Regions from separate parts of the Azospira sp. APE16 genome, predicted to be linked through region 1. Evidence: riboswitches for the same ligand, from Rfam matches in the RefSeq annotation. Region 1 holds a riboswitch; each other region holds the start of a gene.
What was found. A riboswitch is a leader RNA that binds a small molecule or an ion and turns the genes downstream of it on or off. The one in region 1 is predicted to bind cobalamin.

Region 1 (9,481 bases):
GCTGCCGCCACCACCAACATTCCGGCCTACTTCGAGGCCAATCAGAACTTCCACCTGACGCTCTGGGAAATTGCCGGCAATCGCTGGCTGCTGCAGGTAATCCAGGATTTGCGCAAGGTCCTCAAGCTGACCCGCTACCAGTCCCTGTCCGTGGACGGCCGCCTGAAGAAGTCCATGGAAGAACACCGGGAACTGCTGGCCGCCATCACCGCCAAGGACCCGGACCTGGCCGAGAAGGTCATGAAGAGCCACCTCATCGCCGGCAGCGAAGCCATGGCCAAGGCCACCAGCCGCTGAGCCGCGCCAGCCGCACACCCCGGGGCTGCCTGTGCAGCCCCTGTTTTTTTCCACCCCCGCCTTGAAAGAACCGCCATGTCCGGACGCATTCTCGTCTCCCGTGACGGCGACATCGCCACCGTCACCCTCTCCAATCCGGAGAAGCTCAACGCCGTTAACTACGCCATGTGGTGCGACCTAGCCACCGCCATGGCCGAACTCTCAGCCGACTCCAGCCTGCGCTGCGTCGTCCTCACCGGGGCCGGCGAAGCCTTCGCCGCCGGCGGCGACATCGAGGAATTCCTGGTCAAGCGCACCAATCTGGAACAGGCCCTGCACTACCACGACAAGGTGGGCGCCGCCCTGGATGCGGTGCGCGACTGCCCCCACCCCACCGTGGCCCTGATCCGGGGCGCCTGCGTCGGCGGCGGCCTGGAGATCGCCGGCAACTGCGACCTGCGCATCGCCGGCGAAGGAGCCAAGTTCGGCGCCCCCATCAACAAGCTGGGCTTCTCCATGTATCCGGGCGAGATGTCCGGCCTGCTGGCCCTGGCCGGCCCCGCCGTGATGTCCGAGATCCTGCTGGAAGGGCGCATCCTCTCTGCCGCCGAGGCCTACGCCAAGGGCCTGCTGACGCGGGTGGTGGCCGATGCCCAGCTGGAGGACGAAGTCACCGCCACCGCCCGCCGCATCGCCGCCGGCGCGCCCCTGGTGGCCCGCTGGCACAAGCAGTGGATGCGCCGCCTGGCTTCCGGCGCGCCCCTGACCCAGGAAGAAAAGGCCGCCTCCTTCGCCTTCCTCGACACCGCCGACTACAAGGAAGGCCTGGACGCCTTCCTGGCCAAGCGCAAACCCGCCTTCAAGGGCTGCTGATCAACAAACTGCGCTGGCCGCCGGCAACGGCAAAAAGAAAAAGCCCCGGGAAACTCCCGGGGCTTTTTTATGACGCTGACGCTGCAGCTAGCGCTTAGTGGTTGCTGGCGCCGGCGGCACCCAGACCGGTCTGGGCACGCACGTACTGGTCGTCGAAGGCTTCGACCTCGCGCTTGGCCTGGGCGCTGGTATCCAGCTTGGAGACCACGAAGGCGATGAGGAAAGCCAGGGGCATGGAGAACAGGGCCGGCTGGTCGTAGGGGAAGATGGCCTGGGCCTTGCCCAGCACGGTCACCCACACGGCCTTGGACAGCACCACGAAGACCACGGCGGCAGTCAGGCCGCAGATGGTGCCGGCAATGGCGCCCTTGGTGGTCAGACCCTTCCAGTACATGGAGAGGATCAGCACCGGGAAGTTGGCAGAAGCAGCGATGCCGAAAGCCAGACCGACCATGAAGGCCAGGTTCTGCTTTTCGAACATGATGCCCAGGCCGATGGCAGCCAGACCGATGAAGATGGAGGCGATCTTGGACACCTTCAGTTCGGAACCGCCCTTGGGCTTGCCCTTGCAGATCACATTGGCGTAGATGTCGTGGGAGATGGCGGAAGCGCCGGCCAGAGCCAGGCCGGAAACCACGGCCAAGATGGTGGCGAAGGCCACGGCGGAAAGGAAGCCGAGGAAGATGTTGCCGCCGACGAACTTGGCCAGGTGCATGGCCACCATGTTGCCGCCGCCGATCATCTTGCCGCCGACGTTGCCGCCTTCGAAGAACTCGGGGTTGGTGCCGACCAGAACGATGGCGGACATACCCAGCAGCACCACCACCAGGAAGAAGAAGCCGATGAAGCCGGTGGCCACGAACACGGACTTGCGGGCCTGCTTGGCATCCGGCACGGTGAAGAAGCGCATCAGGATGTGGGGCAGGCCGGCGGTACCGAACATCAGGCCTAGGGACAGGGACACCGCATTGACCGGATCGGCCAGCAGGGAACCCGGGCCCATGATCTTGGTGCCGTCCTTGTGCACTTCGGTAGCCTTGGTGACCAGGGTTTCGAAATCGAAACCGAAGTGGGACATGGCCAGCAGCATCATCAGGGTGCCGCCGCCAAGCAGCAGACAGGCCTTGATGATCTGCACCCAGGTGGTGGCGATCATGCCGCCGAAGGTCACATAGACCATCATCAGCACGCCCACCACGACCACGGCCACCTCATAGTCCAGGCCGAAGAGCAGCTTGATCAGCTGGCCGGCGCCGACCATCTGGGTGATCAGGTAGAACAGCACCACGGTCAGGGAGGAGATGGCAGCCACCGTCCGCACCTTGCTCTGATCGAGACGGTAGGAGGTGATGTCGGCAAAGGTGAAGCGGCCCAGGTTACGCAGGCGCTCGGCCATCAGGAACAGGATGATGGGCCAGCCGACGAAGAAGCCGACGATGTAGACGAAACCGTCATAACCCTTGGCGAACACCATGGAGGTCAGACCCAGCAGGGTGGCGGCGGACATGTAGTCGCCGGCAATGGCCAGGCCGTTCTGGAAACCGGTGATGCCGCCGCCGGCAGTGTAGAAGTCGGCGGTGGACTTGGTGCGGTTGGCGGCCCAGTAGGTGATGCCCAGGGTGGACAGCACGAAGGCCACGAACATGGCGATGGCAGCCACGTTCAGGGGCTGCTTTTCAGCCTCGCCGACGGTGCCGGGACCGGCATAGGCGGCACCGGCGGCCAGCAACAGGCCCAGCAGGGGCAGGAAGCGGGACAGGTTACGCATTATTGGGCCTCCTTGGTGGCTTCCTTGATCAGTTCGGCGTTGATTTCGTCGAACTTGCCGTTGGCGCGATGCACGTAGAGGCCGGTCATGACCCAGAAAAGCAGCATCATCAGGGCGGCGATGGGCCAGCCGATGGTGGCGATACGGCCTTCGCCCAGGGGCGAGGCCAGCAGGGTGGGATTGAAGGCGACCACGGCCATGAAGCCGTAGTACAGGATCAGGACCACGGCAGACAGGGTCCAGGCGAAGCGGCTGCGGGTGGCAACCAGCTTGTCGAACTTCGGATTGTTGCGAATCCGTTCGTAGGCAGCGCTGCTCACGAGTGTTCTCCTCAGTTTGAGTATTTGTTTAGGTCGGCAGAAAAGACCGACTCCCCCTCTACCCAGCCCTCCCGGCGGGTTTTCCCCAATGTGGGAAACCCGTATTGCGTCCGGGAACGGACATGGATTACGCAATGATATAACAGTTACGCAAATTTCCATACCCGCCCGTATGTCGCGGCGCAAAAACAAAAAAGGGCCCGCAGGCCCTTTCCATATGCATCAAGGTCGGCAAGCCGCCATCTACATGACGCCATGCAACATCTTGGCTGCCAGCAGCACTAGCACACCGGCGAAAATCCGCTTCAGGGTCGCCACCGGCAGGCGATGGGCCAGACGCGCCCCCACCGGGGCCGCCACCACGCTGCCCGCCATCACCCACAGCAGGGCCGGCAGATAGACGTAACCAACGCTCCAGGCCGGCAGGCCGGCCTCGCCCCAGCCGTTCCAGATGTAGCCCAGGGTGCCGAAGAAGGCGATGGGCAGGCCGAGGGCCGCCGAAGTGCCGATGGCGTTGCGCACCGGCACGTTACACCAGGCCAGGTAAGGCACCGTCAGGGAGCCGCCGCCGATGGCCACCAGGGAAGAGAGGGCGCCGATGACCCCGCCCGCCAGCCCCAGGCCGGCCGGGCCGGGCAGTTCCCGGTGGGGTTTCGGCTTGAAGTTCAACGCCATCTGCAACGCCACGCAGGAAATGAAGCAGGCAAAGAACAGGGCCAGGCCCTGGGTGGAAATGCGCGCGGCGAGCTGGGTGCCCAGCACGGTCCCCACCAGCACCCCCGGGGTGAAGGAGCGCAGCGTGTCCCACATCACGGCGCCATGCTGGTGGTGGGTGCGCAGGCTGGAAATGGCGGTGAAGATGATGGTGGCCATGGAGGTGCCGAGGGCCAGGTGCAGCATCTGCTCCGGCGGGAACTGCTGGCCGGCGAAGATCATGGCCAGCAGGGGCACCATCACGGCGCCGCCGCCGATGCCCAGGAGGCCGGCCATGAAACCGGCAAAGAGGCCCAGACCCACATAGGCCAGCCACCAGAAATCAAAAAGCATCGTTCAGCTCCATCAACTTGCGGGTAATGAATTGCCACTCTTCCGCCGTCACCGGGGTGATGGACAGGCGGCTGCCCTTTTGCAGCACTCCCATGGCCGCCAGGGCCGGATGGCAGCGCAGCTCGGTCAGGGGCACGAAGCGCCCGCGGGCGACGAAGGCCACATCCACGTTGAGCCAGCGGGGCTGCCCGGGCGAGGATTTGGCATCGAAATAGGGACTTGCCGGATCGAACTGGGTGGCATCGGCGTAGGCGGCGGACGCCACCTGGCCCAGGCCGGCGATGCCCGGCACGGCACAGCCGGAATGGTAGAAGAGCACGCCGTCGCCCAGCTTCATGGCATCGCGCATGAAATTGCGGGCCTGGTAGTTGCGCACGCCGAACCAGGGCACCCGGCCGAGACGGGCTAGGTCATCGATGGACACTTCGTCCGGCTCGGATTTCATCAGCCAGTAAGCCATGGGCGAACAGGGGAAAAGAGGGGCCACAAAAGGAAACAGCGCGGTGGATTGCTCGCACCGCGCTGCTGTATTAGGCCCCCGCCTGTGCCGTTAGGCCGGCATCCTGAACCTGAGTTCAGAGTGGTCGCTTGCCGTCCGCATCAGGTGCACCCGACGAAGGGCGCTCACAACAGCGGATGAGTGGTTCGCGGCCGATGCCAATTAGCATTGGTTCAAGGAATATATGGCCTTGACGAACACCGCAGGGGACAATCGGCGGAAACTTTTGCTGGTGCGGCCAAGAAGGCTTCAGAACAAGGGTTCCTGGCCTTGGAGGGCCGCGTCCAACTGTGTTTCCATGGCTCCGATTCTACGCTGAAAGTCAGAGCCGTCAACGGGGGTTTCAGGATTTTCTGCGGGGCTCTCCGCCTTCCCGGCGGAAAGCAGTTCGTGGGCGATATTCAGGGCCGCCATGACCGCCACGCGCTCGGCGGCAGCAGTCTTACTTTTGGCTGCGATGTCCTGCATCTTGCGGTCCACATAGGCGACGGCAGCCAGCAGCGCTTCCTGTTCGCCGGGCGGACAGGCCACCCGGTATTCGCGGCCGAGGATGGCCACGTCGATGAAATTGCCGCTCATGCCTTGCCCTCCTCCGGCAACTGCTCGGCCAGCGCCTCGAGGCGGGCACGGGCCGCCTCCATGCGCTCGACCAGACGCAGGCGCTCGTCTTCCGCGCTGGCCAGTCGGGCGCGCAGTTCCTGGTTCTCGGCCCGCAGGCTGTGGCAGAGGTTGACCACCTGCGCCACCTTGCCCTCGAGGGCATCCAATTGCTTAGTCATAGGCGCGAACTATAGAGGCCAAAAACACGCAAGGTCAAGGACTAAGACCATATTTTGAATGTGTTTTATGCCAAAGCGCCCAGGCGCCGGCCTCGCCATACAGGCAGGTATGGAGTACCATCCGCCCCCGTTGTTCCACCAGGGACAACGCTCCGCGTCAGGTGCCGCGGGAGGAGTCCTCCTCCGCGGTTAAACGGGAAACAGGTGCGCGCCGCCAGCAGCGGCGCAATGCCTGTGCTGCCCCCGCAACGGTAAGGAAGTGCGGGTCCATCACGATGCCACTGGGTCACCCCCGGGAAGGCGATGGATCAAGACTTCCGAGCCCGGATACCGGCCTTGCGCATCGCTGGAAAGCAGCGGGTCGTCTCACTCGCTTGTCACTCCCCTGCTTTCCTCATTGCAACCTGCCCAGCGGGGACGCTCGGGCATGGCAGAAGGAATCCATCATGCAAGCCACATCCCGTTACCAGGCGCTGACCGCGGCGCTGACTCTGGCCCTACTTCCGACGGCCCACGCCGAATCCCAGACCCTGGACCCCGTGCTGGTCACCGCCACCCGGACACCGATGCGAGCCAATGAACTGCTGGCCGACACCACCGTCATCACCCGGGAGGAAATCCAGCAAAAGGGGCAGGTGACCCTCGCCGAAGTCCTGTCGAGCGTGCCTGGCATTTTCATCACCGAAGGCCAGCTGCCGGGAAAGCAGAGTTCTTTCTTCATCCGCGGCACCAATTCCGGTCATGCCCTGCTCCTGGTGGACGGTATTCCCCTGACTTCGGCCACCCTGGGAGAGGCCCCCTTCGACATGATTCCGGCCCAGGAGATCGAGCGTGTCGAGGTCCTGCGCGGCCCGGCCTCGGCCCTCTACGGTTCGGAGGCCATCGGCGGCGTCATCCAGGTATTCACCACCCGCGGCCAAGGGCCATTGACGCCACGTTTCAGCGCCAAGGTTGGCTCCCACAACACGCGGGAAACCAGCGGCGGAATTTCCGGTGGCAATCAGCTGATTTCCTATGCCCTCTCCGCCAGCACCTTCGACAGCGATGGCATCAGCGCCACCCGGGGACCGCTCTCCAATCCGGACAAGGACGGTTATTCCAGCCGCGCTGCCTCGGCCTCCCTGCAGGTCCGCCCTGCCGTCGGCCACGAAGTCGGCATGAGCTACCTGCAGACGGACAATACCAATCACATGGACGGCAACGTCAATTTCGACGACCGGACCAAGACCTCCCTGTCGTCCTGGAACATCTACAGCCGCAACCGCATCCTCAAGGACTGGACTTCCACCCTGCGCATGGGGGAATCCCGGAATGCCGCCGTCACCTATGAGCCAGCCACCCTGCGCCGCTACGAGACGACCCAGACCACCCTCTCCTGGCAGAACGAAATCACTACCCGGCTGGGGGGCTGGCTGGTGGCCGTGGAAGAACAGAAGCAGTCCATCGACTCCAACCAGACCTACACCCTGAAATCCCGGGATACCCACTCCTACCTGCTGGGCTGGAACCAGCTCTTCGGCAACCACCGGCTCCAGGCCAACACCCGGCGCGACCACATTTCCGGCATCGGGGCCAAGGACACCTGGTCCGCCGCCTACGGCTACCAGTTCACCGAACAGCTGCGGGCCTTCATTTCCCAGGGCACTGCGTTCAAAGCACCCAGTTTCAACGACCTTTACTTCCCCTCCACCTGCTACCCCATCTGGGGCTGCTTCGGCGGCAATCCCAACCTGAAACCGGAAAGCTCCAAGAACACCGAGATCGGCATGGCCTGGGAAAATACCGGCCACGAAGCGCGGGTGGTCTACTACGACAACCGGGTCACGGATCTGATCGACTGGGGCAACACGCCGGACAACATCGGCAAGGCCAAGATCACCGGCAGCACCTGGTCCTATCGTGGCACCTGGCACGATCTTTCGGTCAGCACCGCGCTGGACCTGACGCGCCCCACCGACGAAATCACCGGTAAAGTGCTGCGACGCCGGGCTGAAGAACAATTCACCCTGGCCCTTTCCTACAAACTGGGCAACCTGACCTTCGGTGGCGATATGAAGAGCGTCGGCTCACGTTACGAAGACAAGGAAAACCAGAGCCGCATGGGCGGATTCAGCCTGTTCAACGCCTTTGTCCGCCACCCCCTCGACAAGGACTGGTCCATCGAAGGACAGATCAAGAATATCGGCGACCGACAGTACGAGCTCTACCGCGGCAGCGGCGACACCCAGTTCATGACCGCCGGCCGCACCCTGTTCGTCGGCCTGCGCTACACGCCGAAATAACTCACCAACCATGCCCTCCAGCCGTCGCGCCCTGATCGTCATTGCCCTGCTGGTGCTGCTGGCCGGGGTGAGCCTGGTCGTGGCCCTGGCGGTGGGCAGCATCAGCATTCCCCCCGGCGCCGTTCTGCAGGGGCTGCTCGGCGATGCCGAGGCGCCGGGCTACGCGGTGGTGCATAACCTGCGCCTGCCCCGGGCCCTGGCCGCCTTTGCCTGCGGCGGGCTGCTGGCGGTGGCCGGCTGCCTGATGCAGGTGCTGCTGCGCAATCCCCTGGCCGATCCCTATGTGCTGGGCATCTCTGGCGGCGCCGGGGTCGGCGCCCTGGTGGCCATCCTGCTCGGGCTGTCCGCCTTCGGCATCAACGGCCTCGCCTTCAGCGGCGCCCTGGCCGCCACTTTCCTGGTCTTCGGCCTGGCCCACGGCGACGGCTCGTGGACCCAGACCCGCCTGCTGCTCACCGGGGTCATCGTCGCCGCCGGCTGCGGCGCCCTGGTGGCCCTGATGCTGTCCCTGGCGCCGGAGCACAAGCTGCACGGCATGCTCTACTGGCTGATGGGCGACCTCTCCCAGGCCACCGACGCCCGGCCGCCCCTGCTGGCCCTGGCGGCGGCCCTGCTGCTGGCCCTGCCCTTCGCCCGGGAACTCAACCTGCTGGCCCGGGGCCTGGCCACGGCCCAGGCCCTCGGCGTGGCCGTGGTGCGCCTGCGTCGGCTGGTCTATGTGGTGGCTTCCCTGGCCACCGCCACCGCCGTCACCACTGCCGGCTCCATCGGCTTCGTCGGCCTGGTGGTGCCCCATCTGGTGCGCCTGGCGGTGGGCAACGACCAGCGCCTGCTGCTGCCCGCCTCGGCCCTGGCCGGCGGCGCCCTGCTGGCCCTGGCCGACACCCTGGCCCGCACCGTGGCGGCGCCCCAGCAGCTGCCGGTGGGGGTGCTGACCGCCCTCATCGGTGTGCCCGTGTTCCTCTTCCTCCTCACCCGGGCGCCGCGATGACTGCCTTGCTGCAAGCCAGCCGACTCACCGTGCGCATCGGCGAACGGGAGGTCTGCCGCGACCTGGAGTTGCAACTGCAGCCGGGGGAACGGCTGGCCATCCTGGGACGCAACGGGGCCGGCAAGTCCACCCTGCTATCCACCCTGGCCGGCCTGCGTCCGGCCCAGGGCGGCGAGGTGCGCCTGCAGGGGCGCAGCTATGGCGAACTGGGGCCCCGGGCGGCGGCCCGGCAACGGGGCTGGATGGCCCAGACCCAGGCCGACGCCTTCGCTTCCAGCGTGCTGGAGACGGCCCTGGCCGGGCGCCATCCCCACCTGGGCCGCTGGGACTGGGAATCGGGCGCCGATGCGGAACTGGCCCGGGCCGCCCTGGCCCGGGTGGGGCTGGCCGGCATGGAACAGCGGGAGACGCCTTCCCTCTCCGGCGGCGAGCGCCAGCGCCTGGCCATCGCCACCCTGCTGACCCAGGCGCCGGACCTCTACCTGCTGGACGAGCCCCTGGCCCACCTGGACCTTTCCCACCAGATCACCGCCCTGGAACTGTTCGCCGGCCTGGCCCGGGAGCGGGGCGCCGGCGTGGTGATGGTGCTGCACGACCCGGGCCTGGCCGCCCGCTACTGCGACCGGGCCCTGCTGCTGCAGGGCGA
Region 2 (9,481 bases), 190 kb from region 1:
TTGGCCTCCGCCGGGCAGGGACTGCCGCAAAAGTGGCGGATGGGGCAGGAAGCGCAGGGCTCGAACTTATCCACGTCCCGTCCGGTGACTTCCTTGAAGGCTGGCGACTCCAGGGCTGCCGCCACGCCGTCGGTAAACAGGTTGCCGCCCTCGAAGGCCGGCAGGCCGATGAACTCGCTGCAGGGAAAGAGGCCGCCGTCCGCCGCCAGGGCGAAGAAAGCCCGGCCGCCGCCGCAGGGGGAGATGTCGCACATCAGGCGCCGCGCCGTGGGCGCCAGGATGGCCAGCAGGATGTTGGCGAAATTGGCCACCACCAGCTTGCGCCCGGTCTCCCGGTACAGCTCGTGGGTCCGCTCCAGGGCGGCAATGAAGGCCCGGGCGAAATCCCCGTCCACCGGCTTGACCCCCCGGGCGCCGGAAAGGGTGCAGCGCACCGCGTTGAGCATGCAGGTGGGCACCTGGTGGCGATGGAACAGCTCCACCATGTCCGTCAGGTGGGCCAGGTTCTCCGTGGTGCAGGTGGTGATGACGCTCCAGGAGCCGTAGCCCTGGAGCCGCTCCATGGCCCGCAGCACGTGCTGGTGCACCCCCTGGCCGGCCCAGGTGTGGCGGGTGGCGTTGGTGATGGGGGCGGTGGGACCGTCCAGGGAAAGGCCGATGCTGACGTTGCGCTGCATGAGGAAGTCGGCGGCGGCATCGGTGAGCAGGGTGCCGTTGGTCTGCACACCGAAGGCGAAATCGTCCTGGAACAGGTCGATGGCGGCGAACAGGGCCTCCCGGTTCATCAGGGGTTCGGCGCCGTGGAAGATGAGGCGGGGCTTGCGCGCCCCCTCGCCGCCGTCCATCACCGTGGCGAAGTATTCCTTCAGCCGCTGCAGGGCCCCCAGCAGCCGTTCCGCCGGCATGTCGCTGCCGTGGCGGCGCAGGGTGTCGGGGATGTAGCAGTAGGTGCAGTCCAGGTTGCAGCGTTCCGTCGGGTTCACATAGACGCCGGAGGGCTTCAGCTCGAAGCGCAGGGCGTGGATTTCCTGGGCGAACCTTGCCGCCTGGGCCTGGAAGCGCTCGGCCAGCTCGCTGCCGCACAATTCCGCCTCCACCCGGTCCTTGTCCACCAGGGACCAGAAGGCGGTTTCCGGGTGCAGCAGGGCCACGTAGCGCTCATGGCCGATGTCGTAGGGCTGCAGCCGGGGCAGATGGGGAGCCGGACCGTTCACTTGGCCGCCTTCCGATCCATCAGGACGTAGTGGGAGAGGCCGATGCCGTCCGGGTTGCAGGACTTGCGGCTGGCGATGACCGGGGCCGGGGCGGCGGCCTGGGTGGGCTGGACAGCGGCCTGCTGGGCAGTAGTGGCTTGGCTGGTAACTTGAGTGGTGGCTTTCATGGGGTCCTCCCGCGAAGGTATGAAAAAAAGCAAAAGGGCTCCGGCGGCCTGTCTCGAAAGAAACATGCCGCCGGAGCCCTTTGCCTGGAACTCCACGACTTCCGCCCGTCTTCTGGCTTACGGATCGACCGGTCCTGCTACTGGGTTCCCCCTTCCCGCCGCATTTGCTGCGGCAGTGGGTGGCGTGGAGAAACTGCACCACGCCGTGGAACGACCGTCCCCGATTACAGCGGCGGGCCCGCCACGGAGTTGCACCGTGTTCCGAAAGCGGAAGCCGAATGGGGGCGGATTCTGGCCGCCGGCCCGGGGAGGGTCAAGGCCGACGGCAGCTGGATTTGATCCAGGTAAAGCGCCTCTGTCCGGGGTCGGATTTTTGCCCGGCAGCCCTGCGCCTGCCTCCTTGCCCTGCCTCCTTGCCCTGCCTCCTTGCCCTGCCTCCTTGCCCTGCCTCCTTGCCCTGCCTCCTTGCCCTGCCCCCTTGCCCTTCCCCCTTGCCCTTCCCCCTTGCCCTTCCCCCTTGCCCTTCCCCCTTGCCCTTCCCCCTTGCCCTTCCCCCTTGCCCTTCCCCCTTCAGCGCCCGCCTCCGGGCCCGCCGATGGCCCGCAGGGGCGCCGCCGGGCGCGGTGCCTCGACGCCTGCGGCGGACTCCGGCTTTCTCTGGGCTGCGCCGCAGATGCGCTCCGGGTCCAGCACCTGGAGGATTTTTTCCCTGTCCGGCTGGCGCGGCTTGATGATGGCCTGCACGTAGCCGGCGTCCTGGCGGATCATCTCCGGGATCGGCTCCAGGCGCTCGGCGTCGAATTCGGGCACGGCATAGAGATCGTCCACCAGCAGCCCCATGAGGCCGTCCCGCACCCGCACCACGACGATCTGGCTGTGGTTGTCCACCTCCTTGGCCGGGTAGTTGAGAAGGAAGCGCATATCCACCACCGGTACCAGGGTGCCGCTGTCGCCGCCACCGCTCTGGAAGCTGATGACGCCGCAAAGATAGCGGCGGGAGCCGCTCATGGGGGAAAGCCGGGCCGGGTCCACCGCCTCCAGCACTTCGGCCGCCGGCAGGCCATACACCTTGTCGCCGACGACGAAGGTGGCCAGCTCCACGCTCTGCCCGCCCCGGGCGTGCAGGTCGCCGTAGCTGCCTTCCAGCACCGCCGGGCGCCGTTCCCGGGGGGCCGCGGCGGCACTGCCGTCGCCGACGGGGACGAACACCAGGGCCACCACGTCGTTGCTGTAGTCGCCGCTATTCTTGAATTCCCGGTAGCCGAAGGAGGCGGTGCTGCCGACGATCCAGGTGCGCCCGGCCAGCTGCACCACCCGGGAGCGGCCCTCGCCGTTGGCGGCGGCGAAGAGGCTCTTGTCCACCTCCAGCAGGCTTTCCGCCGGGAAGCGTTCGTCGGAGGAAGCGATGATGCGGCCGCTGCGCTCGGCGAAGACGGCGAAGGCCCCTGCCTGGGGCGGCAGGGAATCGGCCAGCATGGCGGCGAACTGGGGCGCTGCGTCGAAGACGATGCCGATGCCCCCCACCACCTTGGCCGGATCGTCGGGATGACGGATGGCGGCGTTGTAGACGTAGGTGGGGCGGCCGCCGTAGAGCCAGCTCTTCTCGAAGGGGGAGACGCAGTAGTGCTGGGTGCTGGGCAGGTAGAAGACGGACTGGACCCAGCCCGCATCCACCTTCTTGCCCACCAGGTTGAGGCTGTCGCCGTGCAGGTTGGAAGCGGCGACGATGGTGCCGGAAAGGTCGTACACGAAAAGCCGGGAATAGACGGTGTACAGGCTGTTGATGTATTCCAGGATGCCGGCCATGGCCTGGGCCTCCGCCTCGCCGGGACGGCCGGCGGCCATGCTGCGGCGCAGGGCCGAGGTAAGGGCCCACCAGCGGCAGTCGTTGGCCCGCTCGTAGAGGTTGCGGTCCATGATGTCGATCATCAGGCGGGAGATGAACTGCACGTCCTGCAGGCTGGAGGAGATGGCGGTCTGGTAGAGGTCGGCGATGGAGCGGGCGAAGAGGTCGCTGGTGCGGTCGCCGGTCTCGGAAATCTGCTGCAGCACGGATTTGAGCTTGAGCAGGTCGCCCCGCTTGTCGGCAGCCATGATCTGGCCGTTCCACACCACCCGGCGCAGGGAGAGGTTGATGCCCTCGGCGCCCCGGGCGATGTCGGCCAGGGCCGGGCAGAAGGTGTCGGCGTGGGCCAGCACGCCCTCCAGCACCTCCGCCGGCAGGCTCTCGGCAGCCTGGCCCAGGCCGGCGCGGAAGGCGGAGCTGACCGGCACCATGACATGGCCCACCCAGCCGGGCCCGACGTAGCCCTGGTAGCCCCGGGTAGGGCAGGTCCTGGCCAGGTACTCGCGGCCGCCCCAATCGACGATGCGGTAATCCGCATCCCGCACCTGCTCCAGGCGGCGGCCCAGGGGCACGTGGTCGGCATCGCTGGAGGCGATCACCGTGCCCTGGGCGTCCAGCAGCAGCATCACCGAACGGTCCTCCCGGCGACGCAGGTTGCGGAAGATGCTCTCCGTCTCGTCGGCGAAGCGGAAGCACAGGCACAGCACCCCCAGGGGCTCGCCGCTATCGCCGTCGTCGATGCGCTGGGAGTAGATGAGGGCCCGCTCCAGACCGGGGCGCAGGTCACTGGCGCGGAAGGTCTCCACATAGCCGTCGGTGTGCAGGGTCTGTTGCAGCAGGGGGTCCTGGGAGAAGAGCACGGGGCTGGCGCCGTCCAGGTGGGCGATGACCCGGCCGTTGAGGTCCAGCACCAGGATTTCGTCGTACACCGTGTATTTGTCCCGGTACTCCTGCAGGCGGCGCAGGATGCGGGCCTTCTCCCCTTCCAGGGTCTCCTGGTCCGGCGCCTCCTTGCGCTGGCGGATGAAGTCCCGGATATCCTCGTCCGTGGCCAGGAAACCCACGTCGGCGGTGCGCTCGTAGAGGTTGCGGATCAGGATGTCCACCGCCACCTGGGCCTTGGAGCCGATTTCCAGCACCACCTTGCGGATGTTCTCCTGCACCAGGTTCTCGATCAGCTGCCGCTCCAGGCGGCCGAAGCCCTCCCGGGTGGCGCCCATGGTCGGCAGGATGGTCTTGGCCTCGGCCGGGCAGTTCATCTTGGCCGTGGCCTCGATCATCCCCCAGGTAAAATTGAGGTTCTCCAGCTGCTTTTCGCACTGGGCGACGCTGCGCATGAAGGGGATGAAGGCCTCCACCAGGCCCTGGTTGTCGTCGTGCATGGCACTCCTCCTAGGATGGCGCCGGCGGTGGGCGTGAGGGCCCCTGCCAGTCGGAATACGGGAGGTCGTGCGGTGGTGGTCGGGCCTTATGGAGAACGACAGGCAGCGGGCTGGCCCTGGGCCGCTGCCGGCGCCCGGGTCGATGCCCGGGTCATGGGTGGGGAGATTGTAGCGTGAAGCCCGGCTTTGCATAGCCCCCGGGAATTCCCGGGGCCGGGGGCGGCCCTCAGTCCCGCAGTTCGCGGCCGGTGAGCTTGATGAAGACGTCTTCCAGGTTGGCCGCCCGGTGCACGTAGTGCAGGCCAGGGGCGGCGGTCAGGGCCTCCAGCAGGGACGCCGGCTCGCGGCAGTAGAAGAAGGCCGTCTCGCCGGAGATTTCGCAGCGGTCCGCCAGATGGCCGTGACCCTCGGCCCAGGCCGGGGCGTTTTCGCCGTAAACCTCCACCACCTGGGGCTCGATGTGGCTGGCGATCAGTTCCCGGGGGCTGCCCTGGGTAATCAGGCGGCCGTGGTCGAGCACCGCCAGCTGGTGACAGAGGCGTTCCGCCTCGTCCATGAAGTGGGTGGTGAGGATGAGGGTCTTGCCCCGGGCGGTGAGGGCCTTGAGGCGCTCCCAGATGAGGTGCCGGGCCTGGGGATCGAGGCCGGTAGTGGGCTCGTCGAGGAAGACGATGTCCGGGTCGTTGACCAACGCCCGGGCCAGGGTCAGGCGCCGCTTCATGCCGCCGGAGAGGCTTTTCAGGGGCGACTTTTCCTTGCCGCCGAGGCCGGCGAATTCCAGCAGCTCGGGAATGCGGGCCAGCACCGTGGCGTCGCTGAGGCCGAAGTAGCGGCCGTACACCAGCAGGTTCTCGGCCACCGTGAAATCCGGGTCCAGGTTGTCGAACTGGGGCACCACGCCGGTCCGCAGACGGGCTTCCCTGGCCGCTTGCGGCACGGGCAAGCCGTTCAGCCGCACCACGCCGGACTCGGGAGCCGTGAGGCCGAGACAGCAGCGCAGGGTGGTGGTCTTGCCGGCGCCATTGGGCCCGAGCAGGCCGAAACAGGTGCCCGGCTCGACGGCAAAGGAGACGCCGTCCACGGCGGTGAAATCGCCGTAGCGCTTGACCAGGGATTCGACGATCAGAGGTTGCACAGGAGCCCTATCCATTTCTGTTTGAGCCCTGCCCGGGAAGGCAGGAGGGATGCCGATCTCCAGCCAGGCAAGGCGGAGATGCCCGTCCTTGCTGGCTGCCACGGCATGGGTTGGTCAGTGTTTCCAGGCGCGGGTGATGATGTCTTTCAAGACGTGCAGGCGGCGGTGGAAGAAATGGTCCGCCCCCGCCACCACCACCACCGGCAGCTCCATGGGCTCGGCCCAGGCCAGCACATTTTCCAAAGGCACCGTTTCGTCCTTGGAGCCGTGGATGACGATGGTGTCCGGCGCCACGGCGCTGGTGTTGTACTGGCGCGCCCCTTCCACATGGCCGGAGGCGGTGCCCACCAGCACCAGGCGCTGGGCCGGGTGGCCGGCTTCGGCCAGGCGGGCGGCCACCTTGGCCTGGACGTAGGCGCCGAAGGAGAAGCCGGCCAGCACCACGGGCAGGTGGCCGAAGCGCTCCTTCGCATAGTCCAGCACCGCCAGCATGTCATCGCTCTCGCCCTGGCCCTCGTCGTGGCTGCCTTCGCTCTGGCCGACACCGCGGAAGTTGGGGCGCAGGGCGGCATAGCCCAGCTGCACCAGGGTACGAGCCAGGGTCTGGGCCACCTTGTTGGTGTTGGCGCCGCCGAAGAGGGGATGGGGATGGCCGATGAGGGCGATGCCCTTGGGCGCCCCCGGGTTCTCCAGGATCACCTCGATCTTGCCGACAGGGCCATCGAGCAGCAGCAGTTCGGGTTCGACGCGCATGGTCAGATCTTCAGGCGCTCGACGATGCGGCCGTGGAGCAGGTGTTCCTCCACGATCTCGTCGATGTCGGACTTGTCGAGAAAGGTGTACCAGGTCTCTTCCGGGTAGATCACCATCACCGGGCCGTTGTCGCAGCGGCCCAGACAGCCGGCCTTGTTGATGCGCACCTGACCGGGGCCGTTGCGCTTGGCGGCGGCCACCTTGTCCTTGGCGTAGGCCATCAGCTCGCTGGCCCCCAGGGCGTTACAGCAGGTTTCGCCGTCGGCGCGCTGGTTGCAGCAGATGAAGGCGTGGTGTTGGTAGTAGCTCATGGGGCAGTCCGGAAGGAAAAACGTCGGGATCGGATTATAGCCGCCGCCCCAGCAGCATCAGATAAGGCAGGGCGGCGAAAGGCCACAGGGCGGCCGTCAGACGGGTAAGACCGTTGAAATTGAAAAAGTGCCCCTGGCGCCAGGCGGCCAGGGCGGCGGCGGAATAGGGATTCTCCGGCGCCAGGTTCACCAGCACCGTGGCCGCCATCAGGGCCAGGCCGGCGAGGACGATGCGCCAGTTGGGCGGCAGCCAGGCCAGCACCGCCAGCACGATGCCGCCCCACAGCAGGCCCAGGCGCGCCCCCTCGCTCCACCAGATGAAGGCGTCGCCGGGACTGACCAGCACCGCCAGGGCCAGGGACTTCACCCCCAGGGCCGCCAGGATCAGCAGGGGCGGGCCGACCCAGGCCGGCCAGCGGGGCGCCAGCAGGGTGCGGGCAAAGAGGCCCAGGGCCACCACCGAGGTGCCGACGATGAGGGCCTCCACCAGCTGGAACACGGGCGGATCGAAAGGCACGGCCAGGGGCAGGCCCAGCAGGCTGCGCAGGTCGCCGCTGCCGAAGAGCAGGGTTTCCGGCGACAGCTGGGTCACCAGCCACAGGCCCAGCAGCACCGCCCCCAGTTCGGCATGGGGCAGGTCCGCCACCAGGCGGCCGTGCCAGTGGGTCAGGCGCAGGAACAGGCGCTCACCGTGGAAGAAGGCGGCCAGGGCGCCGAGCAGGGCCCCCAGGGCATTGCAGGCCAGGTCCAGGTTGGAGGGGACCCGGCTGGGCAGCCAGGTCTGCACCGACTCCAGTCCGAAGGAAAGGCCGCTGCCTAGCAGCACCGCCAGCAGGCTGGGCAGCAGGCGCGGCAGGACCGGCATGGGCAGGGCCAGGGCCAGGAGGAAGCCGAGGGGCAGGTACACCCCCACGTTCACCACCAGGTCGAAGGCCGTCCAGTAGCGGGGCCAGCCGGCCTCGAGGAAGGCGAAGGGGGACAGGCCCAGGTCGCGCCAGCCGGCGAAGGGGTGCAGGCTGGCGTAGATCACCAGCAGGACGTAGGCCAGGGCCAGGTAGCGGGCGAGGACGGTACCGGGGCGGGAGAACATGGCGGGGGACGGGCGGAGGGAAATCCGGAGGGCGTCGACGGGTTTTCAGTATGGCACAGGCGGGGACGGGGCGCCCCTCCGGCGCCGCCGCCCCGGCGACCTCAGCCGAGGAAGAGCTTGTAGGCCGGGTTGGCCGTCTCGTCCCAGTGGTGGTAGCCCAGCTCCTGGAGGAAGGTCTGGAACTCGCCCATCTCCGCCGGCGGCACCTGCATGCCCACCAGCACCCGGCCGTAGTCGGCGCCGTGGTTGCGGTAGTGGAAGAGGCTGATGTTCCAGCCGGAGCTCATGCGGTTGAGGAAGTTCATCAGGGCGCCGGGCCGTTCCGGGAACTCGAAGCGGTACAGCAGCTCGTTCTCCACCTGGGGCGCATGGCCGCCGACCATGTGGCGCACGTGCAGCTTGCCCATTTCGTCGTCGGTCAGGTCCAGTGTGGCATAGCCGTGCTTTTTCAGGCTCTCCACCAGCTTGGTGGATTCGGCCCGGTTGGCCACCTGCACGCCGACGAAGACGTGGGCTTCCCGCGCCTCGTGGAAGCGGTAGTTGAATTCGGTGATGTTGCGGCTGCCGATGAGGGAGACGAACTTCTTGTAGGCGCCGGGCTTCTCCGGCAGGGTCACGGCCAGCACCGCCTCCCGCTGCTCGCCCACCTCGGCCCGCTCGGCGACGAAGCGCAGGCGGTCGAAATTGGTATTGGCGCCGGAGGCCACGGCCACCAGGGACTTGTCCTTCAGCTTGTGCTGCTTGGCGTATTCCTTGGCGCCGGCGATGGCCAGGGCGCCGGAAGGCTCCAGGATGGAGCGGGTGTCCTCGAAGACGTCCTTGATGGCGGCGCAGATGGCGTCCGTATCCACCAGGATGATGTCGTCCAGGTATTCGCGGCAGACCCGGAAGGTTTCCTCGCCGACGAACTTCACCGCCGTGCCGTCGGCGAAGAGGCCCACGTTGTCGAGGCGCACCCGCTTGCCGGCGGCGATGGACTGCTTCATGGCGTCGGCGTCGAAGGTTTCCACGCCGATGACCTTGATCTCCGGCCGCACCGCCTTGATGTAGGCGGCCACGCCGGCCGCCAGGCCGCCGCCGCCGATGGCCACGAACACGGCGTGGATCGGCTTGCCGTGCTGGCGCAGGATTTCCATGCCGATGGTGCCCTGGCCGGCGATGACGTAGGGGTCGTCGAAGGGGTGCACGAAAGTCAGCTTCTCGGCCTTCTCCAGCTCCACCGCATGGGCATAGGCCTCGTCGTAGGACTCGCCGGCCAGCACCACCTCGCCGCCCCGGGAAGCCACGGCCTGGACCTTGATCTGGGGCGTGGTGGTGGGCATGACGATGACCGCCCGGCAGCCGATCTTGGCGGCGGAAAGGGCCACGCCCTGGGCGTGGTTGCCGGCGGAGGCGCAGATGACGCCGCGCTGCAGCTGGGCCGGGGTGAGGTGGGCAATCTTGTTGTAGGCGCCGCGCAGCTTGAAGGAGAACACCGGCTGCATGTCCTCGCGCTTGAAATAGAAGCGGTTGCCGAGCCGGTGGGAGAGATTGGGCGCCAGTTCCAGGGGAGTCTCAACGGCGGCCTCATAGACCCGGGCGTT
Region 3 (9,481 bases), 1.6 Mb from region 1:
CCGGGGCGGGCAGGCTGCGGGCCTCGGCCATGTCCCGGGCGTCCTGGGCCTGGGCCAGGGCGGTGACCTCGGCGCTGCTGCAGCTGTTGGCATTGCAGGCGACGCCAGCTTCGGCGATGACTTCCCGGTTCACCTGCTCCAGATGGGCCTTCACCCGGGGTTCGGCCTGCCAGTAGCCCTTGTTGATGGCCACCAGCATCTTGTCCACCACCGCCTGGTAGGCCCGCAGGTTCTTCGCTTCCCGGAACTTGTCCCTGACGCCCAGCCGGTTGCGGTCGGCCACGTAGGTCTCGTACATCTCCTGCCACTTGGCGCCGTCCACCGCCTCCGGCACGGTGACCTGCCAGCCCCACAGGTGCTCGGTCACCTTCATGACGAAGCGGGCGCCGGCATAGCCTTCCTTGAGCATGGCCTTGACCCATTCCGGGTTGGTGTAGCGGGTCCGCATTTCCCGGCCCATGAACTTGTCCAGGGTCTCGTGCTTGCCGCCCTTGCCGTCGGCCAGGTTGAGCACCAGGGTTTCCGGCGACTTGCCGTTCACCTGACGGATGGCCATGGCCGTGGCGCCCAGGTACTGGAACACGTCGTCGTTGTCCAGGGTGCCGTAGAGGTTGGAGGAGCGGGAATGGATGGCCGCCTTGGCGTCCTTCAGGGCCATCTTGAAGATGTCCACCGCCAGGGCCGCGCCGCCGGGGCGGTCGCCCCAGTAGCCCTGGCCGAAGAGATGGCCGACCCGGTTGAAGTACACGTCGGCCACCTGGCTTTCCTTATCCCAGGTGTTGGCGGCCTGGACCACGTTGTCCACCCCGGTGCCGTAGGCGCCGGAAGGTTCGGTGAACACCCGCACCGCCGCCAGGCGTGCCGCCTCGGCCGGGGCTATGCCCCGCTGCTCCAGGGCCTGGCGGGTCTTGCCCACATTGGCACGGATGGGGTTGTCGTCCTCCTCCAGGTCCTTCACTTTGGAAACGGCCTCGTCCACCAGCAGCATCAGGGTCGGCAGGGCGTCCCGGTAGAGGCCCGAGGGCACCACGGTGACGTCCACCCGGGGCCGGCCCAGGTCGCGGCGGGGAATGATCTCCAGGCCGCTGACCCGGCCCCGTTCGTCCCATTGGGGCTTCACTCCCAGCAGGGCGAGGATTTCCGCCTCGGTGACGCCCTCGTGGCGCATGGCCTCGGTGCTCCACAGGTTGAACACCACCCGGTCCGGGTACTGGCCGTGGCGCTGCCGGTAGTCGGCGACGAACTTCTCGGCCAGGCTGCGGCCCTGTTCCCAGGTGCCCGGAGTGGGCAGGCGGGAGGGGTCGAAGCCGTAGAGGTTGCGTCCCGTGGGCAGGGAGTCCGGATTGCGGATCGGGTCGTTGCCCCGGCCGGCGGCCACGTAGCGCCCGGCCAGCCCCGCCTCCAGGGCGTCCAGCTCGGCCTTGCCGCTGGCTTCCATATTGGCCATCAGGGCTTCCAGGCGGCGCTGGTATTCGGCCGGGGCCAGCTTGCCGGCCAGGGCCAGGATGGCCTCGGCGGTGCTGCGCTGCATCTCCCTGGGCGGAGCGATGCCGAAGGTGTGCAGGCCATAGGGGGCCTGGTGTTCGCTCACTTCCTTCAGGTAGTGCTCTAGTTCCTCCACCTCCTCGCCGTTGGCTAGGGTGTCCTTGCCGATATCCTTGAGCACGCCCAGCTTGCGGGCCTGGGCGTTGATCTCGCCGAGGGCGGCCGCGGCGGCGGATTCGCTCTTCTGGGCCGCCACCACGTAGTCGTCGATGAGGCCCCGCAGCTTGACCAGCTCCAGGTTGAGGCTGGCCCTGTCGAAGGGGGGCGTCATGTGGGAGATGATGGTGGCCATGCCGCGCCGCTTGGCCTGCAGGGCCTCGCCGATGTCGTCCACGATGTAGGGGTAGAGCTGGGGCACGTCGCCCACCATGGCCTCCCCCGGATCGGCGGCGGTGAAGCCCACCTCCTTGCCGGAAAGCCATTCATGGGTGGCGTGGGTGCCCACATGCACCATGGCATGGGCCTGGTAGCCCTTCTGCAGCCACAGGTAGAAGGCCAGATACTGGTGGTGGGGCGGCAGGGCCACGTCGTGGTACATCTTCTTGATATCGCCCTCCCAGCCCCGGGAAGGCTGGGGCGCGAAGACCAGATTGCCGTAGCGCTGGGCGGGGAAGACGAAGTGGGGCTTGCCCTTGCCGTCCTTCCACAACATCACCCTGGAGTTTTCCGGCTCGCCCCAGGCCTGGACCATGGCGCGGCGCAGCTTTTCCGGCTGGCGGTCGAACCATTTGCGGTAGTCGCTCACCGGCAGCAGCATGGCGTGGCCGCTGCGCACCATTTTTTCCAGGGCGCCGGGGGCCCAGTTGCCGATATTGGTACCGTGTTCCCGCAGGGCGTCGAACAGGGCTTCTTCCGTGGCCGGGCGGCCCTGGGCGTTGTAGCCGGCCTGCTCCAGGCGGGAGAGGATCTGCCACAGGGAGCGGGGCAAAACGTTGAGATAGGAGGCGCCGATGTTCTCCTTGCCCGGCGGATAGTTGTAGTAGATCACCGCTACCCGCTTGTTGGTGTTGAGCTCGTAGCGCAGCTCCACCCATTTCTTCACCCGGTCCGCCAGGCGCTCGATGCGCTCGGGGATGGGGGCCTCCACCACGTACTCCAGGCCGGTGCGAGGATCGCTCAGCCGCTCCTTGGAGGCCACCACGGTGGGGGCCACGGCGCCGGCGAATTCGGCTCCGGCGATCTGCCAGGCCCGCTCGTTGAGGCTCAGGCCCATGGGCGAATCCTCCCATTCCTGGCGGCTCTGGTTGAAGAGGGAGAGGGCATTGACCACGGGTACGTCCAGGGCCTGCATGAGCGGGACGGTCTTCTCCGGCACGTTGCCCATCTTCAGGGCCAGGCCCACCAGGGCCGCCACCCGGGCCTTGCCCCTGGGGTCGATGAAGTACTGTTTGACGGCATTTTCGGAAGGAAAGCCGAAGGCCGGGGCGACGTTGAAGCCCCGCCGCTCCAGGCTTTCCACCATGGCTTCGAGCAGGGCCGAGCGGCCGGCCTGGGCCGTGACCCGGTTGAAGACGATGCCCACCCAGACCCGCTCGGCGGCGCCGGGGCGCTGCCGCAGGTAGTCCGCCGCGTAGTCTTCGAAGCGGCTAAAGAGCTGGCCGCTGCGGGGATTCCACAGGGCCACGGCGGGGAAGGGGCGGGGCGGCGGAGCCGCCAGGGGCAGGCCGAATTCCCGGGCCAGGGCCAGGCGCAGCATGGCGGCGTAGTTGTCCACGCCGCCGGCCTGGGCGTAGGCCCGCAGTTCCTCGTTGCGGGTCAGGCCCGCATCCCGTTCCCCTTCCTCGAAGGGCGAGCCGACGGCGTAGGCCTTGGCGCCGCGCCGGTTGATTTCGGCCACGGCGGGGGCAATTTGCTTCGCCAGGTCCCGGCCCATGTTGTAGATCAGGGCCAGGTCGGCTTTGGCCAGGGCTTCCAGGTCCGCCGGGCTGGGCTGGGAGGAGGAGGCGATGTGGAAGCGCACCTGCTTCAAGGCCGGCTCCTGCTGTAGCTGTTGCACCGCATTGACCGCCGTCAGGGTGGCCGGGTCGCCGGGGAACAGCACCAATGACAGGGGCCGGGCCTGGGCGGCCAGGCCCAGGAGCAGCAGGGCCAGGCCCAGGAAGAGGTGCCGGAGGTGGAACAGGATCGGGCGCCTTCCCTCAGTCGGCCGGTACATAGACGATCCTCCCGTCGGGCAGCTTGTAGGCGGTGCCGAGGCGCTCGCCCCGGCCCGAGAGCTTCTGGTCGGTGACCTTGGCGGCTTTGATCTCGTTGCCCTTCTTGGTGATGATCTCCATCTCGCCGTTGGCGTTTTTCTTCACCATGGTCACTTCGGAGCTGGGGTCCAGCAGGTCCATCATGTTGTAGGCCATGAACAGGGCGATCATCATGGAGACGATGAAGACGATGCTGGCGTCGAAGAGGTTGGCGACCCCGGCGATGGGGTCTTCCAGGGCCTCTCCGTCCAGGGAGAAGCGCCTACGCCGCTGCAGCAACCGCATCGTCGGCCTCCGTCTGCAGGTGGTGGGGGAGGGCCTGGCCGCTTTCCGCCAGGGTCAGTTCGGCGGCGTGGGCCATTTCCCGCACGTCGGCCCGCACCCAGCGTTCCCGGGAGAGGGCCAGCAGATAGGCGAGGACCCCGGCGCCCAGGCCGGCCACGGTGGCGGTGAAGGCGGTGACCATGCTGCCGGCCATCTTGGGGATGTTGCCTTCGGCCAGAGCGGCCAGGGAAATGCCCATGGGGATGAGGGTGCCCATGAGGCCCAGGGCCGGCCCCACCTTGATGACGAAGCGGATGCGGTCCAGGCGCCGCGACAGTTCCAGTTCCTCGGCCTGCAGTAGCCGTTCCACTTCGATCTCCAGGCGGCGCGGATAGCCCTTCAGGCGGTGCCGCAGCTGGCCCAGGCGCAGCTTGAAGCTTTCCACCTCCGGCAGATGGCCGCGGCGCCGCTGCCAGGCGTCGAACAGGGTGATGCCCAGTTGCAGGGGCACGTAGGCCACCAGCAGGGCGCAGCCGCCGATCACCGGCAGGTAGAGGGCGGTGGAGACTTGGTAGAGCAGTTGCTCGATGAGGGTGACGATTTCCATGATGGCTCCCAGGGTCAGAACGAGGCGCTCAGCTCGATGAAGGCATTGCGGCCGGGCATCTGGTAGTACTCGTAGTAGGTCTTGTCGAAGAGGTTGTTGATGCCGGCGCTGACCTTGAAATTCCTGTCGAACTGGTAGCTCAGCTTGAGGTTGGCCAGCCAGTACTTGCTGACGCCGCCGTAGACGTTCTTGATGACGTCGCTGTTGTCTTCCTTGCTGAACTGCTCGCCGGTGTAGGCGGCGGAGAGGTAGGCGCGCCACTGTTGCCACTGGGCGTCCAGGGCGAAGTAGGCGGTGTTCTTCGGCACGTAGCGCAGGCGCTTGCCCTGCAGGCCGGTGCCGCTTTCGTCCCGGGTGATCTGGCTGTCGGTCCAGGTGTAGCTGGCGGAGGCCCGCAGCCAGGAGGCGAGGGGCATTTCCGCCGCCAGTTCTATCCCTTCTACCTTGGCTTCGCCGGCATTTGTGGCCACGGCGAAGAAGTCCACGTCGGCCAGGCTGCCGCTGTAAGGGCTGAGTTTGCGGTAGATCATGTCCTGCAGCCGGGTGCGGTAATAGGTGGCTTTGGCCGAGCCCTGGCCGGCCAGGGCTGTCTCGACGCCCAGGTCCCAGGAGGTGGAGGTTTCCGGCTTTAGATCGGGATCGGCCACCAGCAGGCGGCGGCTGCTGATGCTGGGCGTGGCATACATCTCATAGTTGGAGGGGGCGCGGAAAGCCTTGCCCAAGGAACTGCGCAGGCTGGTGCCCGGGGTTAATCGATAGACTGCCGCCATTTTGGGAGAGAAGGCGGATTTGGTACGTTCCTGCATGTCCAAGCTGCCTGTCAGTGTTCCAACATATCGCTGCATCTCCCCTTGGGTGCTCCAGCGGTCATGGCGTCCGCCCAGATAAAGTGTGAGGTCGTCACCAAGGAAAATCTGATCTTGCAGGAACAGTGAGTTGGTACTGCTACTCCCATCGGATTGCTCATTGATGGCGCCGGTGGTGCTGTCCGGGGTGCGCCAGTTCGATAGTTGGTATACCTTGCGGTGCAGCTTGGCCCGGTTGGAGGCGATACCGATGATCAAGTATTGGTTGCTACCCACGGCAAAACCCAGTTGGGCCGATGCATCCAGGGTGGTGTTGGGAGTGCTGGTACGGGTGCCCGGGCCGCCATCGAAGGTGGCACCGCCACCGGAACCGACATAGAAAGCCTCCCGGTCGAAGTAGCCCACATTGGCCTTGAGGTCGTAGCCGTTGCCCAGCTTGCCGTCGAAACCGGCGAAATAGCGGGTCTCCTGGCGGTAGTTGGGATTGCTGGAATTCCAGAAGCTCGATTCCTTGATGCTGCCCAGCTTGTCGCCGTTGATGGAGACGTTGCTGGCGGGCAGGGCGAGGGGAGCGCCGTTCTTGCTCAGGTAGTTGTTGAAGCGCTCGAAGCCGATGCTGCTTTCGCTGCGGTTGAAGCCGGCGAAAAAGCGGGACTGGGCATCCAGGCTGTAATAGACCTTGGCATGCAGGTTGTTGGCGTGGGAGGAAATGGCGCCCTGGTCCCCCACCACATAGGCCTTCTTGCCATCCACCGTGGTGGTGGCCCGGCCGCCCTGGACCGCGTTGGCGCCGCTGCCGGTGGTGCCCACCGGCAGCACCACCAGGTCGCTGCCGGCGAAACCGGCCATGTCCTCGTAGCCGAAGCCCAGGGTGGCGGCCACGCCGTTGTCCCACTTGTTGCGGTAGCTGGCTTCCACCGCATTGCGCTCGCCGTCGCCGAAGCCCCGGCTGACCTTGACCCGGGTTTCCTGCTTGGTGGGCACCTTGGTGATGACATTGACCACGCCGCCCATGGCGTCGCTGCCGTAGAGAGCCGAGGCGGAGCCGGGCACCACCTCGATCTGTTCCACCTCTCCCATGGGAATGCCCATCAGGCTGGCCAGGCCGCCGGCGTTGCCGTCGGAGAGACTCATGCCGTCCACCATCATCTTCACCCGGCCGTCGGAGAGGCCGCGGAAGGAGACGATGGGGGCGGTGTTGATGCGGGTGCTGGTGCCCAGGCCGTTACGCATGTAGAAGCTGGGCACCTTGGCGGTAAGGGCGTCGCCGATGCGCATGGCGCCCGAGGCGTCCAGCTTGTCGGTCGTCACCACGGTGACGGCGGCCGGGGCCTCCAGGGTGGTCTGCTCGATGCGCGAGGCGGTCACCACCACGCTGCCCAGTTCCGTCTCGCCCTGCTCTCCGGCGGCCAGGGCGGCCTGGGAAAAGAGGGCGGCGATGGCGGCGGCCAGGAGGCGCCGCGGTTGTTGGTTGTTGATGCTCCCCATGTTGCTGTCTGACTCCAGTCGATGGCTACCAACCGGGCTTCGGGAAACGGGGGCACAAAGGATGAGGCGCGACCGCCGGCCCGAGGGCAGGCGGCAGAAACTCGGCTCAGAGGGAAAGGCCGGCGCTTCGATTCATGCTCCGCTCCGTCCGCAACCCCGCGGTCGGTGGCAGGTTCGTGCCGGCACCGTCCTCCATGGACGGCGGGCACGCAAAAATCAAAGGCCGGTCTCCGGGCTCGCCAGTCTTGATGTTCCGCCTTCCCAAGCCAGTCGCCGGCCCCGGTGAGGGGGCGACGGGCTGGCTCAGTGGCTGGCGCTCCGGGGAGGAGGGCCGTGGAACATCCGCACTGGCTTACCGTTGCGGGGGCAGCCGAAGCTTGGGGCCGTGATGGCCGTTACTTCGTTCCCGTTTCACCCGGCGGCTGCTGCCGCCGGACACCTTTGACTGCTAATGGCTCCCTGGGGAGCCGGGATCGCAACTGCAGGCGATCAGGAGCGCGATCATACCCCCAATCCCCTCTATGACAAAAGTCTGCGTCCTGGGCTGCCCCATCCCCGCCAGAGGCCGGGGCAGCGTCCAGGGCACGACGCCGCTGGTTGCCGCCCGGCTCAGTCCCAGGCCAGGGCGCCGCCGGTCTGGTACTCGGTGACGCGGGTTTCGAAGAAGTTCTTTTCCTTGCGCATATTGGCCTGTTCGTCGAGCCAGGGCAGCACGTTCTCGGCGCCGGGGAAGGGCTCGGCCAGGCCCAGCTGGCGGGCGCGGCGGTTGGCGATGAAGCGGAACTGGTCCCGGTGCAGGTCGGCGTTGTAGCCCAGGATGGGCTCCCGCAGGATGTAACCGGCGTAGGCCGACTCGGCGGCTTCCGCCTCTTCCCACAGGGCCTTGACCTGGACCGGGTCCAGGGTCAGGTTTTCTTCCTGCAGGAGCTGGCGCACCACCCGGATGCCGAAGGCGCAGTGCAGCACCTCGTCGCGCATGATGTACTGCAGCTGCTCGGCGGTGCCCTTCATCAGGCCCCGGCGCTGCAGGGCGAAGATGGGGGTGAAGCCGTTGTAGAACCAGCAGCCTTCGAAAATGCCGGCGAAGAAGAGGTAGGAGAGGGCGAATTCGTGCAGGTTGTCCCGGTCCGTCAGGTCGAAGTCGGAACGCATCACCCGCTCCAGGCGGCGGTTGGCCAGGGCGATCTTGCCGTGGATTTCCGGCACCACCCGGTAGCGGTTGTAGATTTCCTTCTGGTCCAGGCCCAGGCTTTCGATGCAGTGCTGGTAGGTCCAGGTGTGCAGGGCCTCTTCATAGACCTGGCGGGCCTGGTAGATCTGCAGCTCCGGCGCGCTCATCTTCTCCATCACCGCCAGGCCGATGTTGCGCATGGCCAGGATGTCGGAGGTGGTGAGGTAGGACAGCACGTTCTCGAAGACGTGGCGCTCGGCCGGCGTCAGCTTGTGGTTGTAGTCGTGCACGTCCTGGGCCATGGAGATTTCCAGGGGCGTCCAGTGGTTGCGGTTGGCGTTGAGGAAGAACTCCCAGGCCCAGGGGTACTTGAAGGGCGCCAGCTGGTTGATGTCGGCCTTGCCGTTCACCACCCGCTTGTCTTCCGGGTTGATGGGGGCCAGGGAGATGCCGCCGGCAGGCAGGCGGGGCGCCGCTGCCGGGGTGGTGCCGGCCAGGGGCGACGCCGTTCCTGCCTGGGCGGGCAGGGGGGCTGGGGATGCTTGCCGGGCGGGCGTTGCAGCCGGGGTAGGCTGGGCGGCGGTGGGTGCGTCGTCCCAGTCGTCGAAACGCAGTTGGCTCATTGGCAGGCCTCGCAATCCGGGTTGTCGATGGAGCAGAACTTGGGCTCGGGCGCGGCGGGGGCGGCGGCCCGGTCCACCGGGGAACTGGTCTTTTCCATGGCGGTGGCGCCCAGGGTGCGCAGGTAGTAGGTGGTCTTCAGGCCCTGGGTCCAGGCCAGCTTGTAGATCTCGTCCAGCTTCTTGCCGGAGGGGGCAGCCACGTAGAGGTTGAGGGACTGGGCCTGGTCGATCCACTTCTGACGGCGGGCGGCGGCCCGGATCAGCCAGGTGGGGTCGATCTCGAAGGCGGTGGCGTAGCGGGCCTTCAGCTCGTCCGGGATGCGGTCGATGGGGCCGAGGGAGCCGTCGAAATACTTGAGGTCGGAGATCATCACCTCGTCCCACAGGTTGAGGGCCTTCAGGTCCCGCACCAGGGATTCGTTCACCACCGTGAATTCGCCGGAGAGGTTGGATTTGACGTAGAGGTTCTGGTACTCCGGCTCGATGGCGGCGGAGACGCCGATGATGTTGGAGATGGTGGCCGTGGGCGCAATGGCGACGCAGTTGGAGTTGCGCATGCCGACCTGGGCGATGCGCTCGCGCAGGGCGTCCCAGTCCAGGGTGGTGCTGCGGTCCACTTCCACATAGCCGCCCCGGGCATCTTCCAGCAGCTGCAGGGAGTCGATGGGCAGGATGCCCTTGTCCCACAGGCTGCCCTTGAAGCTGGAGTAGCGGCCCCGTTCCTCGGCCAGGTCGGTGGAGGCCCAGTAGGCGTGGTAGCAGACGGCTTCCATGGAGCGGTC

Region 2: linked by a shared signal. The riboswitch ahead of cbpA (modified peptide precursor CbpA) and the one ahead of ACLSSQ_RS01790 (TonB-dependent receptor domain-containing protein) in region 1 are both predicted to bind cobalamin.
Region 3: linked by a shared signal. The riboswitch ahead of ACLSSQ_RS12400 (TonB-dependent receptor domain-containing protein) and the one ahead of ACLSSQ_RS01790 (TonB-dependent receptor domain-containing protein) in region 1 are both predicted to bind cobalamin.

What each region holds. Positions count from the first base shown of each region.
Region 1 is NZ_CP179682.1:344,134-353,614, reverse strand. It holds gene ACLSSQ_RS01835 (GntR family transcriptional regulator) at 1-297, shown strand, start outside; gene ACLSSQ_RS01830 (enoyl-CoA hydratase/isomerase family protein) at 373-1,149, shown strand; gene ACLSSQ_RS01825 (cation acetate symporter) at 1,244-2,917, opposite strand; gene ACLSSQ_RS01820 (DUF485 domain-containing protein) at 2,917-3,237, opposite strand; gene ACLSSQ_RS01815 (sulfite exporter TauE/SafE family protein) at 3,481-4,284, opposite strand; gene ACLSSQ_RS01810 (EVE domain-containing protein) at 4,274-4,744, opposite strand; RNA gene ssrS (6S RNA) at 4,816-4,995, opposite strand; gene ACLSSQ_RS01800 (cell division protein ZapA) at 5,033-5,362, opposite strand; gene ACLSSQ_RS01795 (hypothetical protein) at 5,359-5,562, opposite strand; cobalamin riboswitch at 5,705-5,916, shown strand; gene ACLSSQ_RS01790 (TonB-dependent receptor domain-containing protein) at 6,009-7,844, shown strand; gene ACLSSQ_RS01785 (FecCD family ABC transporter permease) at 7,855-8,835, shown strand; gene ACLSSQ_RS01780 (ABC transporter ATP-binding protein) at 8,832-9,481, shown strand, end outside.
Region 2 is NZ_CP179682.1:156,170-165,650, reverse strand. It holds gene cbpB (peptide-modifying radical SAM enzyme CbpB) at 1-1,214, opposite strand, end outside; gene cbpA (modified peptide precursor CbpA) at 1,211-1,381, opposite strand; cobalamin riboswitch at 1,489-1,644, opposite strand; gene ACLSSQ_RS00810 (chemotaxis protein CheW) at 1,952-4,609, opposite strand; gene ACLSSQ_RS00805 (ATP-binding cassette domain-containing protein) at 4,836-5,759, opposite strand; gene ACLSSQ_RS00800 (alpha/beta hydrolase) at 5,859-6,497, opposite strand; gene ACLSSQ_RS00795 ((2Fe-2S) ferredoxin domain-containing protein) at 6,500-6,808, opposite strand; gene ACLSSQ_RS00790 (VanZ family protein) at 6,843-7,898, opposite strand; gene ilvA (threonine ammonia-lyase, biosynthetic) at 8,000-9,481, opposite strand, start outside.
Region 3 is NZ_CP179682.1:2,581,084-2,590,564, reverse strand. It holds gene ACLSSQ_RS12415 (cobaltochelatase subunit CobN) at 1-3,700, opposite strand, end outside; gene ACLSSQ_RS12410 (DUF2149 domain-containing protein) at 3,684-4,025, opposite strand; gene ACLSSQ_RS12405 (MotA/TolQ/ExbB proton channel family protein) at 4,003-4,611, opposite strand; gene ACLSSQ_RS12400 (TonB-dependent receptor domain-containing protein) at 4,626-6,905, opposite strand; cobalamin riboswitch at 7,109-7,363, opposite strand; gene ACLSSQ_RS12395 (ribonucleotide-diphosphate reductase subunit beta) at 7,515-8,699, opposite strand; gene ACLSSQ_RS12390 (ribonucleoside-diphosphate reductase subunit alpha) at 8,696-9,481, opposite strand, start outside.